2 regions of the Agromyces sp. NBRC 114283 genome follow, and region 2 is predicted to be linked to the other one. Evidence: predicted binding sites of a transcription regulator. Region 2 holds the regulator's gene; the other holds the start of a gene.
What was found. Region 2 encodes LexA, which represses DNA repair genes until DNA is damaged. Its sites were predicted from a motif close to TCGAACANNTGTTCGA; they were not measured.
Positions count from the first base shown of each region.

Region 1 (3,171 bases), 2.5 Mb from region 2:
TGGGCGTCGCGAACCGCACCGACTTCGACCTGTCGACGCACTCGAAGCACTCCGGCAAAGACCTCTCGTACTTCGACCAGTCGAAGAACGAGCGCTGGGTGCCCTACGTCATCGAGCCGGCGTTCGGCCTCACCCGTGCGCTCATGGCATTCCTCGTCGACGCCTACCACGTCGAGGAGGTGCAGAACGCGAAGGGCGGCACCGACCAGCGCACCGTGCTGAAGCTCGACCCGCGCCTCGCCCCCGTGAAGGCCGCGGTGCTGCCGCTGTCGCGCAACGAGAAGCTCTCGCCGCTCGCCCGCGAACTCGCAGCGAAGCTGCGCCGCACCTGGAACATCGACTTCGACGACGCGGGCGCCATCGGCCGCCGGTACCGCCGTCAGGACGAGATCGGCACCCCGTTCTGCATCACGGTCGACTTCGACTCGCTCGACGACGACGCCGTGACGGTGCGCGACCGCGACACGATGTCGCAGGAGCGGGTGCCGCTCGCCGAGCTCGAGGGCTACCTGGCCACGCGCCTGCTCGGCGCCTGACCGCGAGGATCGCCGTGGCCGTGGAGTCAGGGGCGGAGCGCGGCTCCGAGCCATCCGCCCTGCCCGATCTGTTCGTCGCGGCGATCGCGCTCGTCCGCGATCGCCGCGTGCTGATGGTGACCGCGCGCGAGCGCGAGGTGCACTACATGCCGGGCGGCAAGATCGACGACGGCGAGACCGCGGCCGAGGCGGCCGCGCGCGAGGCTCGCGAGGAGGTGTCGCTCGAACTCGATCCCGCCGAGCTCGAGGAGCTCTTCGAAGTCGTCACCCAGGCGCACGGCGAGCCCGAGGGGCGGATGGTGCGCATGCGCGTCTTCCTGACGCGCACGGATGCCTCGCCGAAGGCCTCGGCCGAGGTCGGCGCACTGCACTGGGTGACGACCGCCGAGCTCGACCGCTGCCCGCCGGCCGGGGCCGAGGTGCTCAGGCGTCTCGCGGCGGACGGGCTCATCGACTAGGGCTGCGCGGACGGCATGGAGTTCGACACCACCAGCGACACGGGCTGGATCGGCGACGTGCGTGAACTGGCGCATGAGCTTTCGGAGTCGTCCGCCGCCTTCGCGCAGGCGACCGAATCGGTCTCCGACGCGCTGTTCGTCGCGTTGCGATCGCTGCCGAGCGAGCTGTCGCCGCGCTCCTTCGTGCGCTACGACCGCCGCGATGCGGTGCTCATCGTGGATCTGCGGGTCGCGGAAGAGGATCTCTCCGGCCTGACGATGGACGAGCAACGACGACTGCTCGGCCCGTTGCTGCTGGCGCTGGTGTCGCGAGGCTCGAGGTCGAGGACCGCGACGTGGAGCCGGGAGCAGCGCGCCCTCGTCGTCGCCGAGTTCGAGCGGATGCTGTCGCGGCTGAACTGGCTGCCCGCCGAGGCGTGAGGGCCGGGGCCGCGGGTTTTCCACAGCGCCACTTCGGTGGTGAGTTTCGAAGCTGTGTTCGATAGTGTCGGGGTATGCCCGAAGCGCTGCACCCCGACGACCTGGCCGACCCGGCCGCGGTCAGTGCTGCCGAGCGGGCCGACCCTGGGTGGGCTGACCCTGACTGGGCTGAGCCTGAGTGGGCTGACCCTGATTGGGCGTCGTTGGATGGGTGGCGGGCCGCGTCGGCCGCTGGCGGGTCGCGGGCCGTGTTCGCCGAACTCCAGGCCACGCTGGATGCCGCCGAGGGCGCCCAGTTGGAAGCGAATCGCATGCAGGCCGTGCAGCTCGACGCGTACCGGCAGGCATTCGCGCTCGCCGACACCCACCCCGAACTCTACGTCCACCCCGACGCCCACCACACCGAGTCCCGCGGCGGCATCCCCGTCGCAGAGCTCGCCGCCCGCTCCGTCGCCGCAGAACTCTCGATGCGACTCCAACAGCCCGCCGCGACGATCCGCAACCGTGCCCACCACGCTGCTGTCGCGCACCGGTATCTGCCCCGCCTGTGGGCGAGGTTCCGTGACGGCATCGCCTCGTACGCCGAGGTACGCGCCGCGCTCGACACTCTCGACGGAGTACCCCTCAACGACCCGCACCGCGCCCCGGCCGATGCCGCCCGGCACGCCGCCGCACTCGCAGAGTTCGACGACACCCTCGCCGGTCTTGCCGGCACGATCCCGGTCACCCGGTTCCGGCAGCGTGCCCGCCGGCTCCGCACCCGACTCGAACCCCCAGAAACCGCATCGGCCCGCCACCAGCGCGCCCACACCACCCGACGGCTGATCCTCGAGCCCGCCCCCGACGGGATGGCGTGGATCAGCCTCTACGTCTCCGCCGTCGACGCGGCCCGCATCCACGCCCGCGTCCACACCACCGCCACCCACCACTCAGGCCAGCCCGGCGAGACCCGCACCCTCGACCAACTCCGCGCCGACACCGCGACCGACTGGCTCACCGGCCACGACACCCCCACCGCCGTACGCACCGAGATCCTCATCACCATCCCCGCCCTCACCCTCACCCGCACCACCACCGGCACCGGCACCCGCACCGGGGACGTGCCGGGCACCGGGTACGTGCCCGCCGAGCTCGACGGCCACGGCCCCATCGACGACGACACCGCCCGACACCTCTTCGCCCACGCCCCCACCTTCCTCCGCCTGATCACCGACCCCATCACCGCCGCCCCACTCGCCCTGGACCGCACCCGCTACCGCACCACCACCGCCCAACGCCGCTGGCTCACCCACCACTACGGCACCTGCACCAGACCCGGCTGCACCAGACCCGCCTACCACACCGACCTCGACCACCTCACCCCCTGGGCAACCGGCGGCCCCACCAACACCACCAACCTCGCCCCCACCTGCCGCACCGACCACACCCTCAAACACCACACCCGCTTCCACGTCACCAAAGCGCCCAACGGCACCATCACCTGGCACACCCCCACCGGCCACACCGCCACCACCACACCCCAACACCTGCACCCACCCCAACACTCCACCGAGCACCCACCCGAACCCCAGCGCTACCCCGAACCCGCACCCTTCTAAACACGCGCCCGGCCAAGCCAAGCCAAGCCAAGCCAAGCCAAGCCAAGCCAAGCCAAGCGCTGCTTGCCTCATCCACCCATCGCTCGTCACCCTCCCCTCCCCGCCGCACTCGCCTGCCTAGACTTCGACCATGACGATTCGACGCTTCCGGCGGGGCGA
Region 1 covers NZ_BSQP01000001.1:202,378-205,548, forward strand. Annotated here, with positions in the region: gene QSJ60_RS00960 (glycine--tRNA ligase) at 1-536, shown strand, start outside; gene QSJ60_RS00965 (NUDIX domain-containing protein) at 551-994, shown strand; gene QSJ60_RS00970 (Imm44 family immunity protein) at 1,010-1,414, shown strand; gene QSJ60_RS00975 (HNH endonuclease signature motif containing protein) at 1,663-3,012, shown strand; gene QSJ60_RS00980 (alpha/beta fold hydrolase) at 3,143-3,171, shown strand, end outside.
Region 1: the regulator LexA is predicted to act here: its motif matches at 1,461-1,476, upstream of QSJ60_RS00975 (HNH endonuclease signature motif containing protein).

Region 2 (3,171 bases):
ACCGCCGGGTCTGCGGCGAGGTAGCCCACTCGCGCGCCCGCGAAGGCGAAGGCCTTGCTCATGGTGCGCGAGACGACGAGGCGCGGCCGGCCCTCGAGGAGCTCGAGCGCGCTCGGCGTGCCGGGGTCGGCGAACTCGAAGTAGGCCTCGTCGACGATTACGATGCCGCGCGCCGCATCGGCGACCGCGCGGATCGTGTCGAGCGACACCGGAGTGCCGGTGGGGTTGTTCGGCGCGCAGAGGAAGACGATGTCGGGATCGTGCTGCTCGATCGCCGCGACGGCCGTCTCGGCGCACAACTCGTAGTCGGCGTCGCGCGGGGCGTCGATCCACTCGGTGCCGGTGCCGGAGGCGAGCAGCGAGTACATCGAGTACGTGGGCGAGAAGCCGAGCGCCCGGCGCCCCGGCCCCCCGAACGCCTGCAGCAGGTGCTGCAGCACCTCGTTCGAGCCGTTCGCCGCCCAGATCTGCTCGGGCGTGAGCCCGTGCCCGAGATAGCGGGCGAAGGCCTCGCGCAGTTCGGTGAACTCGCGGTCGGGGTAGCGGTTCAGCTGGAGGATGGCCGCCGCGACCCGCGCGACGATGTCGTGCGCGACGTCCTCGGGGATCGGATGCGTGTTCTCGTTCACGTTGAGGGCGACCGGAACGACCTTCTGCGGAGCGCCGTAGGGCGAGCGCCCCCTGAGGTCGTCGCGGATGGGCAGATCTTCGAAGCTCGTCACCACTTCATGCTAGTGATGCGCGACCCCCTGTGACTCCGCGCCGTGACGCCGCGCTGAGGCGGCACCGGAGCGCTCAGTTCGCGGCGGGAAGGGCCAGGCGCTGGCCCGGCTCGACCACCGAGGAGTCGAGCCCGTTGAGTCGGATGATGTCGTCGATGACCACCCGCGGATCAGCACCGGGGTCGGTCGCCTCGGCGATCTCCCACAGGGTGTCGCCGGCGCCGACCGTGACGTAGTCGAAGCTCGCGCCCGAGCCGCCGACGGCGTCGTCCGCCGCCGCGACGCCGGCACCGAGCACGCTCAACGCGGCCCAGATGACGAGCGGGAGCGCGCCGAGGGTCGTGAAGACGACGCGACCGCGTCGAGTCAGTCGGAGCCGCGTGCGGGCACCTGCGAAACCGTTCGCGGTGAACTCGGCACCGCTCGCCATGACTGCGCTCATCTCAACACCTCCAGGAGAATCGCACCCGGCCCTCGGCCGGGAGGGCCGGATGCGAAGCTGTGTTCCGAATCTATCTTCGATTGTTCGAATCTGCAAGCCGTTCTTCGAACATTGCGCCGCATCGGATTCGCGACACACTCGAAGGAATGTTTGCCGCACCCGCGTTGCGCGGATACAGTTTCGAATGTCAGAACAGAGTCCATCAGGGACCACCGACATTCCGGTCGCAAGACCGCCGACGAGGGGCGTCAGCACGTGAGCACCGAGACCGAGGGCAGCAAACCGGCCGCACGTGCGCGCCGCCGCAAGAGCCTGAGCGCGAAGCAGATCTCGATCCTCGAGGTCATCCAGCGCTCGGTCGCGACGCGGGGCTACCCGCCGAGCATGCGCGAGATCGGCGACGCCGTGGGCCTGTCCTCGCTCTCGAGCGTCACCCACCAGCTGAACCAGCTGGAGCTGGCCGGCTACCTCCGGCGCGACCCGAACCGGCCCCGCGCGCTCGAGGTGCTGATCGAGCTCCCCGGCACCGAGGAGCGCCAGCCGAGCGACGGCGAGCCCATCCCGGTCGGCGACGCCGCGATGGTGCCGCTCGTCGGCCGCATCGCCGCCGGCATCCCGATCACCGCCGAGCAGCAGATCGACGAGGTCTTCCCGCTTCCCCGCCAGCTCGTCGGCAAGGGCGAGCTGTTCATGCTGAAGGTCGTCGGCGACTCCATGGTCGACGCGGCGATCTGCGACGGCGACTGGGTTGTCGTGCGTTCGCAGCGCACCGCGGAGAACGGCGAGATCGTCGCGGCCATGCTCGACGAGGAGGCCACGGTGAAGGTCTTCCGGCAGCGCGACGGCCACACCTGGCTGCTCCCCCGCAACAGCGCCTTCGAGCCGATCCTGGGCGACGACGCCGAGGTGCTCGGCAAGGTCGTCGCGGTGCTCCGCGCAGTCTGAGGCCCCCAGACGCCAGGAACGGCCCGGGATGCCTCGCATCCCGGGCCGTTCCGCGTGCACAGCGCCGCGACCGGCCAGCCCACTCAGCCGCGGGCGAGCGACTCCCGCACCGAGCGGGCGGCTCCGACGAGGTGCGTGAGCGAGGCGACCGTCTCGTCGTAGCCGCGCGTCTTCAGCCCGCAGTCCGGGTTCACCCAGAGCCGCGACGCCGGCACCTCGGCCACCGCGCGCTCCAGGAGCTCGCGGACCTCGTCCTCACCGGGCACCCGGGGCGAGTGGATGTCGTACACGCCGGGACCCACGCCGTGGTCGAAGCCGCTGCGGCCGAGGTCCTCGACCACCTCCATGCGGCTGCGCGCGGCCTCGATGCTCGTGACGTCGGCGTCGAGCCCCCGGATGGCGTCGATGACGACGCCGAACTCGGAGTAGCAGAGGTGCGTGTGCACCTGCGTCGCCGGTGCGGCCCCGGCCGTCGCGAGCCGGAACGCGCCGACCGACCACTCGAGGTAGGCCGGCTGCTCCGCGCGGCGGAGCGGCAGCAGCTCCCGGAGCGCGGGCTCGTCGACCTGGATGATCCGGATGCCGGCGGCCTCCAGGTCCGCGACCTCGTCGCGGAGCGCGAGGCCCACCTGGCGCGCGGTGTCGCCGAGCGGCTGATCGTCACGCACGAACGACCAGGCCAGGATCGTCACGGGCCCCGTCAGCATCCCCTTCAGGTGCCGTTGGGTCAGCGACTGCGCGTAGGCCGACCAGCCGACGGTCATCGGGGCGGGGCGGGAGACGTCGCCCCAGAGGATCGACGGGCGCGTGCAGCGCGAGCCGTAGGACTGCACCCAGCCGTGCTCGGTCACCGCGAAGCCGTCGAGCAGCTCGGCGAAGTACTGCACCATGTCGTTGCGCTCCGGCTCGCCGTGCACGAGCACGTCGAGGCCGAGTTCCTCCTGGAGGCGCACGACCCGCTCGATCTCTTGCTCGATGATCGCGCGGTAGCCCGCATCGTCGAGCTCGCCGCTCGCGAGCGCGGCGCGAGCGCGCCGGAGCTCGCCGGTCTGCGGGAAGGAG
Region 2 covers NZ_BSQP01000001.1:2,704,194-2,707,364, forward strand. Annotated here, with positions in the region: gene QSJ60_RS13050 (histidinol-phosphate transaminase) at 1-722, opposite strand, end outside; gene QSJ60_RS13055 (LysM peptidoglycan-binding domain-containing protein) at 796-1,164, opposite strand; gene lexA (transcriptional repressor LexA) at 1,420-2,109, shown strand; gene metE (5-methyltetrahydropteroyltriglutamate--homocysteine S-methyltransferase) at 2,193-3,171, opposite strand, start outside.